DNA from 3 places in the Brevibacillus ginsengisoli genome. Region 3 is predicted to be linked to each of the others. Evidence: riboswitches for the same ligand, from Rfam matches in the RefSeq annotation. Region 3 holds a riboswitch; each other region holds the start of a gene.

Region 1 (7,534 bases), on a different contig from region 3:
CAACACCTACAGACTTATCGTCTCTCGTCATCGAGCTCATGAATTCTCTTAACGGGAAGGGGAAGCTGGGGATTTCTCCACAGCTTTGCAGGGATATGATCTCCCCTCAAGGCTGCTCACAATGGACTGGCTTGGGTGTCTTCCTTGACAATTCCAATCAAGAGCTCGAAATCTATTCACTCGGCTGGGGTGTAGGATTTCAATGTATGCTGCTCGCTTATCCTTATGTAGGAGCTGGAGCTGTAATTATGACAAATACTGATTTAGGTGTACACCAAACGAAGGGCATTATCGGGGAAATTGTTAATGATCTGTCTTTTGGACAAAAAAATACAGGCTCTCTATCCACATAGAGAGCCTGTTATCATTCTGATTAAGTATTAAGATATAGCCTCAGAACGTGACAGCGAATAAAATCTTCCGTCAATCATACGAATTCCCAGGTCAGCGCAATATGTTAAGCCTTCCATGCAGCCGTAGAGAATCCAATCAGACGAACGATGATTAATATCAAAATCGGTATAGCTGTCTGTACCGTCATTCTTGATTTCGTTTCGTCCTGTCAGGTCATAAAGCCTTAGAATAAACGGCAGTTCCGCAAATGGAATACCAAAGTCTCGCTCTACTTCCTGACGAAAGTTCTCCGTCATAGACCAACTGGCTAACAGTGATTGATCGTCTTTCCAAGCAATTCGTATACTGGGGTCCTCTACATCTGTGGATGACCTCGCGGGATTCGTCTTCATCCGCTCCCATCTTTCCTTTCTCAAGTAAACTAAATTTGGATATATTCAGTTTATACCCTTAGGGTCGATTATACCATGAAAGCGTTCAAATTAAAATCGAAGTCAGCTATCTTCCTACAGTGAAACTATTTTCACCCACGATGGTATACGGGTCTTTGTCTGAGCGTCTCATCTTCAGCTGTACCTTGTATGTACCATAATAAGGCAACTTGGTGGAAATGAACGGCTCGGAGAAGAAGAAGGAATTTCCATTGATTGTGGAGAATTTCTGTTGTTTTCCACTATCCAATTCCTTTCCATTTGGTGCGATCAAAACAACCTGGCATTCAAGCTCCTTGGAAACAGGCGCGTCATCTACCTCAACGAAAACGCCAAAGCTGCGCGGGATGTCTTTGTCAGTCCAACCTTTTATCGGGTTGGTAAATACCAGACCTTTATTACGAACCTGTTGAATACCTTCGAGAACCAGCATATTTACCCGAGGTGTTTCAACAATTAATTTGCCGGATTTTTTATCATATGAAGTAAATCCACCCATTTTGTCTACTAAATCCTGAACGGACTCAACCGATGAAGCTGGAAGCTCTACATGGGTCCGTGTTTTATCCACCAACACGTCTAAGCTACCATCGCCTAATGCTGTCGTTGAAACTCCCACAATCATTAAACTAGTCAGAGCCATCAACGCTAACTTTTTCATAACCACTTTCCTCCAGTACGATTTCCTTTTCAACTGTTCGAAATGCTCACATCAAGCTTCCGAATTCTTTTCATATTATCTTAGACGCACCAAAGTGAAATAAGTTGTGCATGTTTTGATATTTTTTTCAACAGAATCCACAGTATCCACAGGCTTGATCTACAAGGATTCAGTTGAGTTATCCACAGAAAATATAAAAAAAAGCTTCTTTCCCCGACAGAAAAAGAAGCGACAGAAATTTTTACTTTATCTTTTTGCCAATATATGTGAAATAGTCCGTAATCAGACGAATTGCTACCTCGATCGCATCCTCGTTTGGTTCAATTCGGCTGTGATGTAGTCCGTACGGGGTATCGACACCGAGCCAGAACAGGAAGCCCGGTATATCCGCGAGAAAATATCCGAAATCTTCCCCAGTCATGGCTTCCGAGCATTCAATCAACTGAACCTTTTCGTTGGCTAGAACCCACTCCATAAAGTCATGGGTCAGCTCGTGATGATTATATACTTGGCAGTAGTTTGAGCCATAATCAATAGTTGCCTGACATTCGAAGCCAACCTCAATCCCGCGAACCAACGCCTCAATACGGGATTTGATTCTTTGCATCGATGGCATAGAGAGTGTGCGAATGGTCCCTTCGATACGGGCTCTCTCTGCAATAATATTTTGTTTGGTTCCTCCCTCAATTTTGCCAATCGTCACGACCCCCGAATCCAGCGGGTCAAGGTTGCGCGCAACAATCGTTTGCAGCTGCGTAACCAGATGACTGGCGGCCACCACCATGTCGTTGGCTTTATGCGGGTGTGCGGCATGTCCGCCTTTTCCGACAAGATCAATGAACAGTTCTGAGGTATTGGCAAACAGGATTCCCGGTTTGGTAGCGATGGTTCCCACCGGATACTCGGGAGCGATATGCAAGGCAAAAATCGCGTCAGGTTTCCAGGACTGGAATTCCTTACTTGCGAGCATGGGCAGAGCCCCGCCCGGTCCTTCCTCAGCAGGCTGGAAAATCATCAGCAAATCATCATCCACCGGGTTTTGGGCAAAGTGGCTCAGGATTCCCAACCCGATCGTCATATGCATATCATGACCACACGCGTGCATATACCCCTGATGTGTGGAGGCGAATTCATAGGAGGTCTCCTCTACGATCGGCAAACCATCCATATCCGCGCGCCAAGCTAACGTCCTTGTTGGATTCAAACCGCGTACGCGAACAAGAATGCCTGTCCGCCATGTCTTGATCTCCAACCGATCTTGCGGAAGCTGCTCGATAAACTGAAGTAGATAGGCTTGTGTTTTGAATTCTTGGAAGCCTGGCTCAGGAATCTGGTGCAATTCGCGTCTTATTTTAATGAAAGAAGAGCCTGTAGCGTTCATTCTACAGCTCCTTTCGAAACGACGACATGTTCAATGGCTTCTTGCAACAAGCTGATGAGTCGATCCACTTCTTCTTGCTTCATTGTAAGCGGCGGAAGCAGACGAATAATCGTTTTTTGCGTCACATCGACAAGTATGCCTCGTTGGAGCATATATCGTTGGATTCCACTTACTTGCTCTGCAGGCAATTGGGTCGGCAGTCCAAGCATCATGCCTTTTCCACGCAAACCCTGGAGCAGATCAGGATACTTTTCGCTCAAACGGTTCAATTGAGCCCACAAATAGGCTGCTACCGTACGAGATTTCTCCATAAATGCCTCGTCGAATACAACATCGAGTACGGCATTGCCCAAAGCGGCGCTTAATGGAGAGGGAGCAAACGTGGTTCCGTGGTCCCCCGGTTGAAATAAGTCGCTCAGTTTATGGCCAGCGATGAGTCCGCCAAGCGGCAGGCCTCCACCCACGCCTTTGGCAAATAAGATGAGATCAGGGGTCACATCCGCATGTTGGTACGCGAAGAATTTTCCTGTACGGCCAACTCCCGTTTGGATCTCATCAATGCATAGAAGCATGCCCTCACGCTCCGTAATCGCAGCCACCTGCTGAAGATATTCTATACGCAACGGAATGACACCGCCTGAGCCTAGCACCGGCTCCATTAAAACAGCCGCTGGCTTCACACGAGCGCAAAGGTCTTCCAGCTCAGCGATGTTATCCACCTCAAGCTCATACACCGGAAAATCTGGTTGTGGAAAATCCTGATAGACATGCGGTTGTCGAGTTAGACGAAGCGCTCCTAGTGTCCGACCATGGAAGCTGTTTTTCAATACGACGATTCCCTCGCGACCATTTCCCCGCTTGAGCGTCCACTTATGAATGAGTTTAATCGCCGCTTCTGTTGCTTCTGCTCCCGAATTCCCGAAGAAGACCTTACCTGGAATCGAATTCTCTACCAGACGCTTAGCCAATTGAATAGCGGGCGGATTGAGAAAATAATTCGAGATGTGCAGAAACTTCTCACCCTGCTCACGCAATGCTTGCATGACATGAGGATGTGAATGGCCGAGAATATTCACTGCAAGCCCCGTAAACAGATCAAGGTATTGTTTTCCTTCCGTGTCAAACAGGTAGTTGCCTTCCCCTTTGGCTATGGCAATAGGTAATCGTTTGTAAGTTGACATGATATAGTTTTCATCTAATGAACGCCAATCTTCCAAGGGTCTCTCCTCCTTCGCTTTGGACCTAGCGTGAGTATTACAGTTGGCGAAGCTCTTGTTTAATCTCGGTTTTGGATTTGGTTTTTTCGTCAATTTTTTTGATCACGCGTGCTGGTGTACCTGCCACTACTACATACGGAGGCACATCGTCAATCACCACAGCACCTGCAGCGACTACAGAGCCTTGACCTACTCGGCAGCCCTCCAGAATAACGGCATTGGCGCCTACAACAACATCATCTTCAATGATGACAGGGGTTGCGGAAGGTGGTTCAATTACGCCAGCTACAACGGCACCCGCTCCGATGTGACAGTTTTTGCCGATGGTTCCGCGTCCGCCTACGACTGCGTTCATGTCGATCATGGTCCCTTCGCCAATCACAGCGCCAATGTTGATCATAGCCCCCATCATGATGACGGCGTTATTGCCGATTGTCACCTGATCACGGATAATTGCGCCTGGCTCGATACGAGCTTGAATATGTTTGGTATCAAGCATAGGAATTGCCGAATTGCGGCGGTCGCTCTCCACTACGTAATCTTCAATTTGGTCTTTGTGTTGTTCTAATACTGGTGCAATCTCGCTCCACTCACCAAACAATACGCCTACATTGCCTGTGATGAACGTTTTGGTGTTAGCTCCAAAGTCAATGCCTTCCAATTGTCCTTTGATATGTACTTGTACTGGGGTTTTCTTGACGCTTTTCTGGATAAAAGCGATGATTTCGTTGGCATTCATCATGTTCATTACTTTCTACCTCCACATTGGTTTAACCATCAACTGATTCTTTCTTTGTACCGCAGGTAATCTAGCATTGACATCAACCAAAAAATGCAATGAGCAGCATATCTACTCATTGCATTTGATTCCCCTGCAAATGATAAATAGCGCTCCACGAAAGTAGCCTTTCATGACAAGATGGCCGTTATTCACGGACACCCCAGCCGATGTTGCGGGGGGCAACGTCGACTTCGGCACTTTGACCTTTCATTCTCATCCGGAGCCCCTTCTCCCGTAGACCAAGAATTACTGATTCGCAGCGCACCTCTATTTACACCTGATTCAATTGTATTTACTCTAACAGAATCAAGTGAAACAGACAACTAGAAATGCAAAAGAAAGTATTAAAGATCCAGTTGGGTAAGAATTCGCGGACCCGATTTGGTGATCGCAATGGTGTGCTCGTACTGTGCGGATAAACTACCATCTGCGGTACGCGCTGTCCACCCGTCATCATCGACGGTGGCATGGTACGTCCCGGTATTGATCATCGGTTCAATCGTAATCACCATGCCTTCTTTGAGACGAACGCCTCGTCCGGGAGGTCCGAAATGGGGAACAACCGGATCTTCATGCATCTCCTTGCCGATTCCGTGTCCACAGAAATCACGAACAAGCGAATACCCTTGAGACTCCCCGTATTCCTGTATCGCGTGAGAAATGTCTCCCAAACGGTTGCCGATCACCGCTTTTTCGATCCCGACAAAAAGGGCCTGCTTGGTCACATCCAACAGACGCTGTGCCTCGGTGGACACTTTGCCTACCGCATATGACCAAGCGGAGTCTGCCAACCAATCATTTAACCTGACAACCATATCAATGGTCACAATATCTCCTTCGCGCAACTCCTTTTTGGAAGGAAATCCGTGACAGATCACATCATTGACCGACGCGCAGGTTGCGTACTCGTATCCTTGGTATCCTTTTTGTTCGGGTGTTGCGTTATGTTTAGCCAGAAATTTTTCCACAAACTGATCGATTTCCCAAGTCGTAATTCCCGGCTTGATTAATTTCGCAATCTCTTGATGACAAGCTGCCAGAATCTGGCCCGCCGCGTGCATCTTATTAATCTCTTCCTCTGATTTAAGATAAATCAAAGAAGCCACCTCCTATACATCTATATATTATACCTCTGAAGTGGCTATTGGTGATTAACTTGTTTTTTGTTTAGAAATCCATTCCAGGCAATAGTCAAAATTCTGCCGGGATCTGCTCTCCTCCATCTGTGCAAATGGACAGCCGTTCTGTTGAATCCGCCTAGGTAGCATCTCTAGCGTGAAGTCATGAGGACGAAGTTTTTCGTTCACTTCCTGCCAGATTAATGGTGTGGCGATCAATGCGTCCTCGTTGCCTCGAGCCGAGTAGGGAGCAATAATCGTCTTTCCTTCCGCATGTTGAACATAATCCAGATACAGTCGGTTGGCGCGATTCTTTTTTAATCGTTCCGTTGTGAAAAGGGAGGGTTCGCGCGCAGTCAAATAATCGGCAACGAATTTGGTGAAGCTTCTGGTTTCTTCAAATGTATATTGTTCTTTAGGAAGCGGAATGTACACTTGCAAGCCTTTGTTTCCTGATGTTTTGACGAACGAGACAAGCTTCAACTGATCAAAAATCTCTTTCATCATCAAGGCCGCATGTACAGCCAGAGCAAATTCTTTCTGTGACGGAGGGTCAAGATCAAATACGATTTCTTGCGGTTTAGTGGAATGGATGGTGACAAATGGAACGTGCAATTCGATGGAGGCTTGGTTCCCCAACCAAATTAAAGTGGCTAAATCATTGCAGAGAATATACCGAATATCTTCCACAAGATAGGTTTGGACAAAATCGGGAGCATATGACGGACAGTGTTTTTGATAAAACTTCTCTTTGGTTACCCCGTCAGGAAAGCGAATGACTGTTAATACCCGATCCATTACATGAGGAAGCATATATGGAGCCACCTGAATTAAATATTCGAGATACTGGACTTTGCTGATAGGCTTCTGCGGCCATAACAGCTTGTCCGGATTGGAAATACCAACGGGCGTTCCATCCACCATCAGCTCAACACGTTCCATCGTTGCTGATGTCATTTGTTCCCTTCCTTTCGTTCACGCTTACCAATCACGTGATAATTCGGATCCATTAACTGGGTGGCAGTCACCAGCTTGCCTTCATTTTTTAAAAAGGAACTATTCTCCTTTAAAACTGAGGCTGTCTTCTTCCCTTGGATTCCAACGTGTCCAATCGCGATGCAATTTGAATTGGTCTTTAAATAGTCGTGCAGGGAATACACCTTTTTGGCGATATGCCGTTTGCTATATTGATTATCGAGAAAGAGATTGTTCTGAATATAAGGCACACCCATTTCGCGGGCTACCTTTTCCACTACACTAAAGTAGGTCGTATGGCTGTCCAAATACACTTTTCCACGGTCTCTGCACACCTCCATGACTGCGCGCATGACTCGTACATCGGCTGTCGCTTTGGAGCCCATGTGGTTGCTGATCCCCACTGCGTAAGGAACATTTTCAAAAGCGGCATTTACTCTTTTTTTAATCTCTTCATTTGAGAGGTCGGTAGTAATAGCGCCGGGTCCCAACCAGGAAGCCTTTCCCCGCAACGGCTCCATCGGCATATGAACAAAAACCTCATGTCCCAAGCGATGAGCCCACTCGGCATCCCGCTTGGTGGTCGACAAAAATGGCATAACGGCAACGGTTAAGG
Region 2 (7,534 bases), on a different contig from region 3:
ATTCGTGATCAACTCCGCAATTTGCTGAGCTGATCGGGAGGATTGTTCTGCCAATTTACGTACCTCGTCGGCAACAACTGCAAAACCTCTTCCATGTTCACCTGCACGTGCCGCTTCGATTGCAGCATTTAAGGCAAGAAGATTCGTCTGTGCGGCTATACTTGTAATGGCTTCGTTTATTTGTCCAATTTCTTGAGATTGGTCACCCAAACCTCTGACAACGTCTGCCAGACCAAGCATCGTTGTATGTATTGAATTCATTTGATTAACAGACTGCTGGATTGACTTGACCCCTTCCATCGAAACGTCAGTCGTAGTCCCTGCCAATGCAGATACCTCATCGGCATAAAGTGAGATTTCTCCAACTCCGCTCGCCATTTCTTTCATCGATTTTAACCCGTAGTGAACACTCTGTACCTGTTTTTCTGAACCGATCGCAATCTCTTGTATAGTAGTCGAGACTTCTTCCGTTGCTTTGCTTGTTTGCTCAGCGCCTGCGCTTAACTGTTCAGCTGTAGAGGCAATCTGTAGAATGGCTGCATTCATTTTTTGGATCATGGCTTGCAGATTTCCTAGAAATGTATTGAATCCTTGTGCCAATTGACCGATTTCATCTTTAGTCTCGACCTGTAAGCGTGCTGTTAAATCCCCTTCATTCCTTGAGAGTTCAAGCATTTTGTTCGAAACAAGCGTTAACGGTTTGAATTTTCTGAAAAATACATAAATTATAGTCAAAAGTATAATTGCGGTGATTCCAACTAAGATACCGAGTAGCATCAGGTATGTGACAGTTTGCTGTTTTGCTTGGTCAGCTTCAGTCTTCGCACGATCGTTCATCTTCTGCTGAAACTCTTCTATCGGCTTCATGATAATACTTTTTTTCTGGTCATAATTGTCGTCAAACATTAGTTGGCGGGCCTTGTCCAAATTATTCTGCTCGACTGCCTTCATTGCCGCATCCTCGATCGCGATTAGCGCATCGGAGTTTTGTTTCGCCTGTGCAATCAGATCGAGTTCATCTTGAGGAGCCTGTAATTCCTTTAATCTAAGTACTACTCGGTCTCGTGTCTTTGTCTCTTTTACCTCCCGCCAATAATTGTCAAAATGCTTCTTATCCCCAAACACACTATACCTTCGCGCTTCATTGGTTAGATAGTCGGAGGCATTAGCAAGATCAATACCAAGTTGTTTAAATTCAGCTTGTCGTAACGTTGCGGCGCGTTCCCTTTCATAACTGGAGTTTAGCAAAATTACACAGGTTACAACCATAATGATGAGTAGAACAAATACGATGCTAACTGTTTTCAACAAAGTAGCTATTCTCATCGCAATCCCTCCAGAAATAATATTTACTTGCATTATATTTACCCCTAAAGCTCTTCTCAAGAAACCTATTAACGTGTGAAAATTATGTGAACAAAAAGCTGTTGAACCGAAGTCCAACAGCTATCATACACATATTTGTTCCTTCAAGTAGTCTTACCCAATCAATCAGCTCTAATCCTCTACCTCAAAATTACATTCTTTCAGCGGAACAATCCTGGTTTTATTTTTGAATTTGTACCCCAGCCACAACGCTAGGAACAGCGGAATTCCGATGTAGGAAACGAGAATTCCATTCCAGTCAACCTCTCCGCCAAGGAAAGCCTGGTAATTCTGGCCAATGGTGACGATCAAGCAGATGACGAAAGCGAAAATTGGGCCAAACGGGAACCATTTTGCTCGGTACGGCAGGTCATTGAGATCGCGTCCTTGTGCCACGTACGCTTTTCTAAAACGATAATGGCTCGCGGCAATCCCCAACCACGCAATAAAACCAGACATACCGGAGGCGTTCAACAGCCAGATATACACGGTTCCATCTCCGAACAGAGAAGCCAGAAAAGCGAATGCCCCGATAAACGTAGTCACAAGGAGCGCGTTCACAGGAATCCCGCGTGAATTGATTTTGGCGAGAAACTTAGGCGCTTTGCCTTCTTTCGCCAACACCCAGAGCATACGGGTAGACGCGTACATCCCTGAGTTACCCGCGGATAATACGGATGTCAAGATCACGGCATTCATCACGGAAGCGGCGAAAGCTAGTCCCGCTTTTTGAAATACAATGGTAAATGGGCTGATCGCGATATTTTCCACACTACTGCTCACCAGATTCTCGTTGGTGTACGGAATCAGCATGCCAATAATAAATATAGCAAATACGTAGAAAAGTAAAATTCTCCAAAAGATTTGTTTGATCGCCTTTGGAATGTTACGCTTTGGATCTTCACTTTCCCCTGCGGCAATCCCCACCAGCTCTGTACCCTGGAAGGAGAAACCGGCAATCATAAAGATTCCAAGCATGGCCATAAATCCGCCTTTGAATGGCGCTTCACCTACTGTGAAATTCTCCCACCCAACAGGCTTTCCATCGAGAATTCCCAGAATCATCAGAACCCCAACGACCAGGAAAATAATAATCGTCACAACCTTGATCATCGAGAACCAGTACTCCGACTCTCCATAACCACGAACGGATAAATAATTTAAGCCAAACATAAGTGCTAAGAACAAGCCGCTCCAAATGAGAGAGTTGGTTGTCGGAAACCAATATTTCATGACGAGTGCACCAGCGGAAATCTCTACCGCAATGGTGATCGCCCAGTTATACCAATAGTTCCATCCCAACGCAAATCCGAGAGAAGGATCTAAGAATCGTGTGGCGTACGTGCTAAATGAACCGGATACAGGAAGCAGGGTTGCCATCTCGCCAAGGCTTGTCATCAGGAAGTAAACCATTAGACCGATCGCAAGGTAAGCGACAAGCGCTCCACCTGGTCCCGCATCGTGGATCGATGCCCCGCTTGCGACGAATAGTCCTGTCCCAATCGAGCCGCCAATCGCAATCATGGTCATATGCTTCGCGCGTAGTCCACGCTGTAGATGATTGGACTGATTGGATCCATCTGTTTGTCCGTTTGTGCTGCTGTTCATCTCTTTCACCTCTATCAAAATTATGTTTTTCTTGCTAGCTTCGAAGAGGTGGGCACAAAAAAACCGCACAAAACGAGTTGGGCGGAATTCTACTAAAACCCACACCAGATCTTCGCTGAAGATAGCACAACACGTTTACCTGTGAAGTAAACGTGACAGTTCTGTCCCTTTCGAGTACAGCCCCAACCCGCTTGCACGAGAATCCAAGCGGACTTCGGCAGCTTTTCCTTTTGTCTGGAGTCATTGATTTTCTCTGAATCTCCTGCAGACTACTCTTAAAAGCCGCGACCTCTACCCCATCGATCCGATGAGGATTTATTATTTAATTGGTTGATGAATAACATACATGATTATAGTTTAATGTTTCTAAAATTTCAACTACCCGATTATTCCATTCGGTTTATTCATTCACTCTAAACCGCTTCAGAGGTTCACTCCTTGATTCGCATTCGGTTCTAAGACCATAATTGAGAAAGGCCAATAGCTTGCCAAATACACATTCAAGGAGTTAGCCATGAAGATTAACCATGTCTGTTTTTCCGTTTCCGATCTGAAGCGCTCGATTCAATTTTATCAGGAAGCGTTGGGCGCCAAGCTGCTGGTAAAAGGCAGAAAGCTCGCCTACTTCCTTCTTGACGATCTTTGGCTCGCGCTTAATGTGGAAGAGGACATTCCTCGCAACGAAATCCAGCACTCGTATACACATATGGCGTTTACCGTGGAAGAAAGCGAACTGGCCGTCTTGGAAGCTCGGCTTAGGTGTTTGGGCGTCAACATTCTTTCGGGTAGAACAAGAGATGAGAGAGATAAACAATCGATCTACTTCACCGATCCAGACGGACATAAGTTTGAATTTCATACGGGATCGCTTGAGGATCGGCTTGCCTATTATCGGGATGAGAAGACCCACATGACCTTTTATGGAAGTTCTCTCGATTAATCTATCTTCCGGATTGTAGCCCACCTTCCATAATTCCACATAAAAAAACCCTCTCCCAACGATTCAGCAACTGCCTACCGTCAGAACAGGGTTTTGGGATGATCAGCCAAAGAGATTTCCTGCTAAATTAATCATTCAAACGTGGAAACAAGATATTGTTCTCCAGATGAATGTGTTCAAACAGATCGGATTCGAGCTCCGCCAGCTTGTGAAACGTTATTGTGTAGGTACGGCAAGCTCCCTCCGGCAAGGTGTAGTCATTCGTGATGGCTCGCATCTCTTTTAAAAGATTGCCGGCAAGCTCATGCTCGCTCTCCAGCTCGTTAAGTTTGGCAAAAGCCTGGTTGCGATTTTCTTCTGTCGGAATGGCTTCATAGGCACGAATCAGCGGGAAGAGAATCTCTTCTTCTTTTACCAAATGCTGCTCAAGTTCTAGCTTCAAGCTGTGAAACAATCGATGAAGCTGGCTCAACTCAGGATGGGCAGGGCCGTGAACCCGCATGATTTTGGTCACGAATTCACTGAGTAACGGCAATTCCTTCGTCAGATAGGCGTGATGGGTATTCACCACAAATTCGATGATCTCGCTTGAAGGTGCTTCCTTCCAATTACGGCTGGCGTTCTGTTTGTTCTGAGCGTCTTCAAAAGCTGCCTGAAGCTTGTTCAGCACTTCTTCTCCGTTCAGCTTTAGCTGGTCAAAAGCATGGGCAAGCGGGCGGTTGCCACCGCAGCAAAAGTCAATTTTATATTCTTTGAAAATGTTGCTCGCTCCCGGGAATCTCGCAACGATTTCTCCTATTTTATCTGTTGTATTAAACTTCATTTCCATCATAACTACCTCCTTTATAAGGGCATTATAGTCCGATTCAGGAGGAAAAAATGTGATCTGGATTATACTTCTCGAAATTTTTCGATGAAGTTTTTATCTCATGTCTTTTATTTGATGTTTCTAAGTGCTTCCGGATTGACCAGATGAGCAGGCACTTCTCCTCGAAGGGCTTGAAGCAGATTGTCGGCAGCCAGCATCGCCATCTTGATCCGCGTGGCAATGCTTGCGCTTCCGATATGCGGCAGTGTCACGACGTTGGGCAGGGTCAGTAACGGATGGTCAAGGGGTACAGGCTCAACCTCAAATACATCAAGTCCCGCTGCCCAAATCCGCTTGGTCACCAGTGCTTCAAAGAGAGCTTGCTCATCCACGATGCCGCCGCGTGCGGTATTAATCAGAATCGCCGAGTGCTTCATCAGGGAGAATTCTCGTTTTCCGATCAAATGATGCGTTTCTGGCGTATATGGAGTCATGACACAGACATAATCCGCTTGGCGAAGCAGCTCATCCAGCTCCACATATCCGATTCCCAGCTGTTCCTCTACTCCCGGCTTGCGACTTCGGTTATGGTAGATCAGCTTCATATCAAAACCTTTTGCCCGTCTCGCAATCGCCTCACCGATTCGCCCCATCCCGATGATTCCTAGCGTCGCTCCATGAATGTCTTGTCCCGTTAACAGCATCGGTGACCAGGTGATCCAATCGCCGCTTCGTAAAAATGTAGACGATTCCACCAACCGCCGGGCTGTCGCCATCAGGAGAGCAAATGTCAGGTCTGCCGTTGTTTCCGTTAATACGTCAGGTGTGTTCGTAACCAGAATCCCTCGATTGGTTGCGGCTTCCACATCAATGTTGTTATAGCCCACAGCCATATTGCTAATTACCTTCAGGCGTTTGGCCCTTCGCAAAAGCTGTTCGTCTATTTTTTCTGTTAACAACGTAAAAATTCCGTCCGCCTGCTCGATCTCTTCCTCCAACACCTCGCGTGGAACAGGCAGGTCGTACTCCTCCCAGTGTCTGATTTCGCAGGTTTCTTGCAAGTGATTAAAAGCTTGCTCCGGTATTCTCCTGGTGATGTAGATTCGTGGTTTATTTGCTTGAGGTTCCATGGTCGTTCCTCCTACTGGCCGCTTTGATCAGTCTGGCAATATTGCGGGCGGCTTGGGTTATGTATGTCGCTCCATGTTTCATAGAGTCTTCCAGCGAAATTGGTCCAGGCGCGATAGAATGCAGGCTGACGAACAGCTCATGCAATTGCGAGGCACCCTCTCCCAAGGAACCGGAGAGCAGAATGGCGCGCTTGTTTGCTTGTTTCGCCAGTTGGCCAATATAATAGGGGACTTTGCCAAAAACCGTCTGGTAATCGCTTTGTCCCTCTCCGGTAATCACCCAGTCGCACTGCTGTACATGCGCTTCAAGTCCAGCGGCTTCTGCCACAAGCTGCGCTCCCGGAATCAATTTTCCGCCTAAAAGTATAAAAGCAAATCCCAACCCGCCTGCAGCTCCCGCACCCGGTTGGTTTTGAAGCGATTTGCCCGCGTGTGACTCGATCAGATGGGCAAAATGAGACATTGCCGAATCCATCTGTTCCACCTGGTCAGGGGAAGCTCCTTTTTGCGGAGCGAACACATGAGATGCACCCAGTTTGCCGCACAGCGGATTCTTCACATCAGTCGCCACCCGAAACGCGCAGGTGTGAAGGCGCTCATCCAGTCTGGATAAATCGACGGTTTTTACCTTGGCGAGCGATCCGCCAACTGATTCGACTTCATGCCCCTGGTCATCACGAAAATCTGCACCGAGCACCTGAAGCATCCCAAGCCCTGCGTCATTGGTGGCACTTCCGCCAAGCCCAATCACAAATTGACGATAGCCCAAATCCATCGCATGCAGGATCGCCTCACCAACTCCACGCGTGGTCGTCACAAGCGGATTGCGCTCAGAATGGGGAACCATGGGCAAACCCGCAATGGAGGCCACTTCGATAACCGCCGTTTGGCCGTCTCCCAATATACCGTAGTGGGTATGGACAAGCTCCCGCAGTGGCCCAGTGACTTTCAGATCCACTCGTTTGCCATTAGTGGCATCAATCAAGGCATCTAGCGTCCCCTCGCCGCCGTCAGCCATTGGGATGACCACGATTGTAGCCTCTGGAAACTCTAGCCGAAACGCTTCCTTCACAAGACGCCCCACTTCTATTGAGGTAAGACTTCCTTTGTACGAATCCGGGGCGACGAGAATCTTCACGGCCCTCCCCTCCTTCTTGCTCTTTTTGATTCGAAAAGAATTACGCTAGTATATCAGCCAAAGCCTTGTTCACCTGATCATATTGAAACGTATAACCATTCTCCTTCAAGCGCTCGGGCAATACCCACCGGCTTTTCAAGATCAATTCCGTTTCCGTTCGGATCAGTATAGCCCCCAATTCGAGCATCCAACGGGGAGAAGGCAAGCCCATTGGCGCATTCATCGCTGTTCTAAGCTGCTGCATGAATTCACGATTGGTGACTGGATGTGGGGCGGAACAATTAAATACGCCGCTTAGTTCTTCTTTTTCTAGCAGAAAGAGCACGATTTGAAATAAATCTTCGATGTGAATCCAGCTAAACATCTGGTTCCCTGAGCCTTGAACGCCTCCTAGTCCGAATTTGACCAGATTTCGAAACGGCGTCATGACACCCCCATGCTTTCCTAAGACGATGGCGACGCGTAAAGCTGCTTGTCTGGTATGAGGCAAGTCAAATGAAAAAAAGGCGTCTTCCCACGACCTTGCCACATCTACCGAAAAACCT
Region 3 (7,534 bases):
AACGGCGAACTTGCTCGTCCAAAGCGTACAACAATTGTTGACCGGTTGTAGCGCCTGCGAATGCTGTACGGTGGTGCTTGGTTCCCCCGAAACGACGGAAGTCCAAAAGACCTTCAGAAGTACGGTTGAACATGACGCCCATACGGTCCAGCATGTAGATGATCCCTGGAGCCGCTTCACACATTGCTTTAACAGGCGGTTGGTTCGCGAGGAAGTCTCCTCCGTAAATGGTGTCATCAAAGTGCTCCCAAGTGGAATCCCCTTCCCCTTTGGTGTTAACCGCACCATTGATGCCCCCCTGAGCACAAACCGAGTGAGAACGTTTCACTGGTACGAGGGAGAATAATTCTACTGGAACACCTTTTTCTGCCGCCTTGATGGTAGCCATTAAACCAGCCAAACCACCGCCGACGATTATAAGTTTGCCTTTGGCCATGATTGCTTCCCCCTATTCCTATTAAACGAATGCCGACAACGCGCGCAATCCGATGAAAGAAACGACAACGAACACACCTACAGTGAAGTATGCTGCAATTCGCTGCGAACGCGGTCCAACAGTAATTCCCCAGTGAACGAGGAAGGACCAAATACCATTAGAGAAGTGGAAAACCGCAGCCACGATACCCACTCCATAGAAGATTCTCATCGCTGGATTCGCTAAAATATCATGCATCATGTCAAAGCTTACTTGAGCACCAAGAGCTTTTTGAATTCTGGTTTCCCATACGTGCCAGGAAATATAAATAAGTGTAATTACACCTGTAATCCGTTGCCACATGAACATATGGTTGCGGAAATAGCCATAATTGTTTACGTTATGCTTCGCTTGGAAGGCAATGTACAAGCCATAAACCGCATGGAAGAAGATTGGCAGATAGATCAGAGCAAATTCGAGAACAAGAATAAATGGAACCTTGTCGATATTACCTATTACTTCGTTGTAAGCTGCTGCACCTTTAGTTGCCTGGTAGTTTGCCACTAAGTGAAACACCAAGAACAAACCAATCGGTAGTAAACCTAGTAAAGAATGAAGCCTGTGATGTACAAATTGCCGGCTATTAGCCATGCATGGGTCCCCCCTCAGTGAACTATAGTCTTTGTAAATCCTATACTCTCTCTTTCTCCTCGCAATCCTGTCCCAAAATTAATTGGGTTGACACGTCCTTTCACATGTTTGTCACAAGCAACGAATCGAGTGCACCTCCATTATAAAGGTAGGCGCTTACAAATGAGTTGCTTGTTAATATTATGTAAAATTGTGTCGGATTACGGAAAAAAGATTGTCCAATATGTGACCAAAACTATTGTACTCCTGTACCCTGAGAGCGTCAAGCCAATGGATAGACTAAATCCATCGATAGAATCATATTAGTTGCAAAACAAAAAACCCTCCTATACACCTGTTATGACAGGCTTTTATAGGGGGGATCTCATTCTATCTAGAAAGATTTTTCTCTTTTTTATATGAATATTGTCATCAGATTCTCAAAATTCTCATAGATTGGAATATGAAAACTAGTAAATCAACTCTATGAGCAAAGGAGAAATCATCATGCGCATAGTCGATCCGCTCTACACATTATTTTCTGGACAAACAATGTCTCATTTGGAGCAAATGAATATGCCGTACCTAGGTTTCCATATGTTGAGAGATTGCTTGACACGCAAACTTTTAGGCGAGAGCGAAGGCCCCATTCTGTACTGGTTAGGAAAAGATGTGGGATCGCAAATTTCGATAAAAAATGCGGATGACCTGATCCTGCCGTTCATTCGTCTCGGCTTGGGGAAGCTAGAGCTCCTTGAAGAGACCGAGCATTCCTTTCGTTACTCGTTGACACACTCCGTATTTTCTCATATTGAAGTAGACAGACTGACCTCTTCGTTAATGCTGGAGTGCGGGATCATCGCAGGTGCAATTAGCCAATGGTTACAAAAAGAATTGGAAGGCCATCTGGAAGTCGTCAAGTCAGAGGATTCTAAACAATCGGAAGTCCTGATCACGATCTTACTTTCTTGACGTACGGTGTGACAATCCGCCCCATACGAGAAAACTCCACCAAAAAAGCGTCATGCCCGAATTTGGATTCAAGTGTATGAAATTCAACTTCCACACCATTCTGGCGCATCAGATTGGCCATTTCCTTTTGATGCTCTAGCGGGTACAAGAGATCATCGGTAATCCCGATCATAAGTACCGTAGCTCGAATACGGGAGATGGCATGCTCTGCACCGCCACGTCCTCTGCCGATATCGTGAGAGTCCATTGCCCGCAGCAGGGCGAGATAGGAATTGGCGTCAAAACGTTCGACCAACTTCTCCCCTTGATAGCGCAAATAGCTTTCGATTTGGAAGGTAATATCCAACGCGTGATTCTCTGATTCTTGCTTGAAGCTGCGCCCGAAGCGCTCTTCAAATAATTCAGCCGTCCGATAGGTTATCATCCCAAGCATCCTGGCAACCGCAAGGCCCTTAGATGGCCCTGCGCCCGGGTAATAGTCTCCGCCGTTCCATTCGGGATCGTTCTTGATCGCCTGCCTGCCGACATCATTATAGGCGATGGCAATAGCCGAGAGACGGGAACAAGTAGCGATGGGGATGACCAGATTCATCATCTCCGGGAATTCAACTGCCCATTCGTACACCTGCATTCCACCCATGGAGCCACCCATTACCGCATACAGATGGTGAACACCGAGCTCACTCAGTAAACATCGTTGCGCTCGCACCATGTCGCGGATCGTGACCATCGGGAAGCTGGAACCATACGGGCGATTCGTCTCAGGATTCAAGCTGGCTGGCCCCGTAGAGCCGTAGCATCCACCGAGAACATTGCTGCAAATGACGAAGTATTCGTTTGTATCAATCGGCATGTCGGGCCCTATAAGTCCTTCCCACCAGCCTGGACGACTCCCGTCACCTACAGCATATACGTCTCCCGTTAGAGCGTGGCAAACTAGAATCGCGTTATCACGGTTGGGATCATAGGTACCATACGTCTGATAGCCGATCTCCACTTGCTTAAGGACTTCCCCCGATTCCAGCTGCAAATCTCCAATGAATGCTTTTTGCACAACGCTTTCCCCCTTACTATCCGACGAAAAGAATTCGTCCCTCACCTCTCTAGCGGGCTTACGCAAATGGTAAAAACCCCTCTTCGAAGAGAAGAGGGGTTGATTTCTGAATAGACAGATACCCGCTCTTATCTTCCAAACGCGTCCATTGCAGTTCTTCTGCGTCGCGCGTCTGCTGGATTTAGCACCTCTCCGCTACTGCGGGGTTGCCGGGCTTCATCGGGCCAGTCCCTCCACCACTCTCGATAAGAGAATCCATATTATTTCATTCATCATACGATTTGGAAGAGGAAAGTGTCAATATCTAACACGAGCTTCTTCCAGTCTTCTTTGTGTGTGTTCTCTTACATTCCGTGTACCACAGCAGCTTCTTCCACATCCAGGCCAAAGGCTGTGTGCAATGTGGTCACCGCAAGCCCAGTGAACTCTGCTGGGATGACGCAGGAGATTTTGATATCTGAAGTGGAGACCATTTTAATCGAAATCTGTTGCTCCGCCAGCTGTCTGAACATCTCCGCTGCCACACCTGGATTGGTCACCATGCCCGCGCCTACAATCGAGACTTTGGTTAATCCCTGTTCGTATTCAACCGAATCAAACCCTAGTTCGGCTGATTTCTGATTTAATACCTCCAGCGCATGCGTCAGATCATCCGCTGAGACTGTAAAGGAAATATTGGTTTCAGCCGCATCATACGAGCTTTGAATAATGATATCGACATTCACTTGAGCACAAGCCAATGTGTTGAATAAAAGGGATAATGTTCCTACTTTGGCCGGCATGCCGACAACCGTAATCTTGGCAACGTCCTCGTCATGCGCAACACCGCTTACCACTCTTCCTGTTTCCATTGACGAACCCTCCTCCACATAAGTACCCTCTTCATTCGTAAAGCTAGAACGTACGACTAAACGCACTTTATATTTTTTCGCTGTCTCCACGGAGCGTGGATGAAGCACGCCTGCACCGAGATTTGCCAGCTCCAGCATTTCATCATAGGAGATACTGTCCAGCTTTTGAGCTGATTTAACAACTCTTGGGTCAGCTGTAAATACACCAGACACATCCGTAAAAATCTCGCACTTATTCGCTTCCAGACTGGCAGCCAGCGCGACAGCCGTCGTGTCGGATCCACCTCGACCTAATGTCGTTATCTCTCCTGCTTCCGTAATTCCTTGAAACCCGGCCACGATCACGATGCGCCCTTGGCTAATCGCCTCTCGAATTCGCTGATTATCAATGTCTTGGATACGGGCTTTGGAGTGTACGGAATCTGTCATAATCCCCGCCTGCCATCCGGTCATCGAAACCGCCGCATGACCTTTGCTCTCCAATGCCATCGCGAGCAGCGCGATCGATACCTGTTCACCCGTTGTCAGCAGCATGTCCAGCTCACGGGCCGGTGGCTGTTCACTGATTTGTTTCGCCATGTCAACCAACACATCGGTGGATTTGCCCATCGCGGACACAACAACTACGACGTCATTTCCTTGCTCTTTCGTCTCAATAATCCGGTCTGCTACCCGCATAATCCGTTCAATCGTTCCAACTGAGGTTCCTCCGTATTTTTGCACGATCAATCCCATCTGGTTTCTCTCCCCTATCGAATAATCACTGATCCTATCCTGATACCATAACTTCCACGTAAGCTTATTTATTATTCACGCAATATTTTCGGTTGATGACCTAAACAAAAAAGGCAACAACAAGGTTAGACCTGTCGTTGCCCTACTTATGGACATACCAGTGCCTCCCTCCCTTGGACACGTCGGCGAACAACTCCGCATTATTCACAACACGTGAATACACGAAGTCCTTCATCCTCTGTGAGATAGCTCTCCAACGTTGTATTAGGATTTGATACAGCGTTGACAGTTCTGTGCTTCTTCAACACAGACCCAGCACAACAAGCATCGGGCCGCCTGTTGCACTTCGGCGAATTCCCCTTTCCCACACCCTGCTAATGCCCGCATCTTCGGGGGGTACTCTTGGTTTTCGCGCCTCTACCTCACTCCAGTTATGGGAAGTGAGGTTACTTATTTAATTGTTTTGGATTATAGCATGCGTTTGTGGCATGTTCAACCTCTATTTTTGCAAAAAACATCTCAACGTTTTTCATTAAAGTCGAGATGACCGCATGGCGGACACCTAAAACGGTCATGACTGTTTTAGGTGTCCAGCTTGCGCAGCTTCTCGATGATCTCTCGCGCCAGCTTGTCACCTATACCGATTTGCCGGAAATCCTCTACGCTTGCCTCACGCATTTTGGTGAGTGAACCAAAATGTTTGAACAAGAGCTTGCGTCGCTTCTCGCCAATTCCCGGAATCTCATCCAATTGGGAGCTCAGCATTGTTTTTCCGCGCGACTGGCGATGGAAGGTAATCGCAAAGCGGTGAACCTCGTCTTGTATCCGCTGTAACAAGTAGAATTCGTAACTGTCCCTCTTTAAATCAACGGGCTCTGGTGGGTCTCCAAACAACAGCTGTGCCGTTTTATGCTTCTCGTCCTTCGCCAAACCACAGACGGGTATATAAAGTCCAAGTTCATTCTCGAGCACGTCCATCGCCGCCGATATTTGTCCTTTTCCGCCATCAATGACAATCAGGTCAGGAAGCGGTTGATTTTCTTTTAGCAAGCGGGTGTAGCGCCTGCGCACGACCTCCCGCATAGAGCCGTAATCGTCGGGGCCCTCAACGGTTTTTATTTTGAACTTGCGGTATTCCTTCTTATCCGGGCGACCGTCAGTAAAGACAACCATCGCGGATACCGGCTCAGCTCCTTGAATATTGGAGTTGTCAAACGCCTCAATCCGCTTGGCTACCCCTATTCCTAGAACGTGCCCAAGGTTGTGTACCGCCTGAATAGTTCGCGCCTCATCTTTGGACATTAAAGCGAATTTCTCCTGCAAAGCGATGCGCGCATTCTCGTCGGCCATCTTCACCAGCTCGTGCTTTTTCCCTCGCTTAGGAGTCAGTACCTTGACATTCAGCCACTCTGACAGCAGTTCAGCCTCACTTCGTTCCGGCAAAAGAATTTCTCTTGGCAATGCCTGCTGTTTATCGTAATAAAACTGGGTAACAAACGACATGAAATCTTCTGTCTCATCCCCATAGTATGGGTACATCGTGGTTTCCCGCTGGATCATTTTTCCTTGGCGCATGTAGAAGACCTGAATGCACATCCAGCCCTTCTCCACAGCAAAGCCAAAAATATCCCGATCCACCGTATCCGTAAAGGTCACCTTCTGCTTCTCCATAACCGCCTCAATATTGCGAATCTGGTCTCGCAGCTCCTTCGCCCGCTCGAATTCCATCTCTTCCGCTGCTTGGTGCATGCGCTCGGTCAGCTCTTTTTTCATCTCTTCATGCCCGCCGTCAAGAAACTTGGCGATTGCCTCGACGATTCGCTCGTTCTGTGCCGCGTCCACTTCATATACGCAGGGAGCAAGACACTGACTTAGATGGTAGTACAAACAAACCTGCTTCGGCATCGTCTGGCATTTTCTTAACGGGTAGAGTCGATCTAACAGCTTCTTCACTTCTTGAGCGGCTCCGGCATTCGGATAAGGACCAAAATACTTGGCTTTATCCTTCAGCACTTTGCGTGTGATCTCTAGTCGTGGATGAGCTTCGTTAGTGATTTTAATGTAAGGATACGTCTTGTCATCCTTCAGCAAGACGTTATATCTCGGATTGTATTGTTTGATTAAATTACACTCCAGAAGCAGAGCTTCAATGGGGGAGGAAACGACGATGTATTCAAAATCAGTAATTTCACTGACCAACAGCTGCGTCTTGCCGTCATGACTGCCTGTGAAATAGGAGCGAACGCGATTTTTCAATACTTTGGCCTTGCCGACGTATATGATTTCACCATTCGCGTTCTTCATCAGGTAGCAGCCTGGTTTATCCGGCAGAACCGCTAATTTGTCTTTGATCGTCTTCATCCTGGTCCCTCCTCTCATTTCAGATGAACAGTTTCAACCTCTTTATCGTAGCACAAACGTTCCCGTCGAAACCACTGTAAAGCAATTCGACTTTTCAACAATATAAAAAACAGCCCCGCCATATGGCAAGGCTGCTCAACACTATCTCTTACAGATGTTTGTTAATAGTAGAAAGAAGTGCTTCTTTTGGTTGGAAACCAACGATTTTGTCTACTGGTTGACCATCTTTGAACAACAACAAAGTTGGGATGGACATGATACCAAAACGTCCAGCAGAATCTGGGTTATCGTCAACGTTTACTTTCACGATTTTTAATTTGTTACCGATTTCAGAATCGATTTGTTCAAGGACTGGAGCAATCATCTTGCAAGGACCGCACCAAGGAGCCCAGAAATCAACAAGAACGGTTCCTCCGCCTTGCTCTACTTCTTGAGCAAAATTTTGATCCGTTGTATTAAGAATAGCCATGTAGGAATCCTCCCTCATTTTTCACATAAAAACTTCCACCGTGTTAA

Evidence for each region. A riboswitch is a leader RNA that binds a small molecule or an ion and turns the genes downstream of it on or off. The one in region 3 is predicted to bind lysine.
Region 1: it holds a riboswitch for lysine, as region 3 does, so the genes downstream of both, dapD (2,3,4,5-tetrahydropyridine-2,6-dicarboxylate N-acetyltransferase) here and ACQCN2_RS01935 (aspartate kinase) in region 3, are expected to answer to the same signal.
Region 2: it holds a riboswitch for lysine, as region 3 does, so the genes downstream of both, ACQCN2_RS14820 (amino acid permease) here and ACQCN2_RS01935 (aspartate kinase) in region 3, are expected to answer to the same signal.

What each region holds. Positions count from the first base shown of each region.
Region 1 is NZ_JBNJQR010000003.1:223,423-230,956, reverse strand. It holds gene ACQCN2_RS08265 (serine hydrolase domain-containing protein) at 1-353, shown strand, start outside; gene ACQCN2_RS08260 (DUF4912 domain-containing protein) at 381-746, opposite strand; gene ACQCN2_RS08255 (hypothetical protein) at 853-1,446, opposite strand; gene ACQCN2_RS08250 (N-acetyldiaminopimelate deacetylase) at 1,688-2,827, opposite strand; gene ACQCN2_RS08245 (aspartate aminotransferase family protein) at 2,824-4,008, opposite strand; gene dapD (2,3,4,5-tetrahydropyridine-2,6-dicarboxylate N-acetyltransferase) at 4,082-4,792, opposite strand; lysine riboswitch at 4,923-5,103, opposite strand; gene map (type I methionyl aminopeptidase) at 5,170-5,922, opposite strand; gene ligD (non-homologous end-joining DNA ligase) at 5,977-6,900, opposite strand; gene ACQCN2_RS08225 (divergent polysaccharide deacetylase family protein) at 6,897-7,534, opposite strand, start outside.
Region 2 is NZ_JBNJQR010000007.1:5,324-12,857, forward strand. It holds gene ACQCN2_RS14815 (methyl-accepting chemotaxis protein) at 1-1,359, opposite strand, end outside; gene ACQCN2_RS14820 (amino acid permease) at 1,498-2,973, opposite strand; lysine riboswitch at 3,088-3,275, opposite strand; gene fosB (metallothiol transferase FosB) at 3,488-3,913, shown strand; gene ric (iron-sulfur cluster repair di-iron protein) at 4,041-4,742, opposite strand; gene ACQCN2_RS14835 (2-hydroxyacid dehydrogenase) at 4,850-5,851, opposite strand; gene ACQCN2_RS14840 (glycerate kinase) at 5,832-6,989, opposite strand; gene ACQCN2_RS14845 (TIGR01777 family oxidoreductase) at 7,030-7,534, opposite strand, start outside.
Region 3 is NZ_JBNJQR010000001.1:368,020-375,553, reverse strand. It holds gene sdhA (succinate dehydrogenase flavoprotein subunit) at 1-436, opposite strand, end outside; gene ACQCN2_RS01950 (succinate dehydrogenase cytochrome b558 subunit) at 458-1,066, opposite strand; gene ACQCN2_RS01945 (DUF2507 domain-containing protein) at 1,553-2,017, shown strand; gene metX (homoserine O-acetyltransferase MetX) at 1,998-3,071, opposite strand; SAM riboswitch class I at 3,197-3,323, opposite strand; gene ACQCN2_RS01935 (aspartate kinase) at 3,416-4,657, opposite strand; lysine riboswitch at 4,896-5,085, opposite strand; gene uvrC (excinuclease ABC subunit UvrC) at 5,240-7,018, opposite strand; gene trxA (thioredoxin) at 7,167-7,487, opposite strand.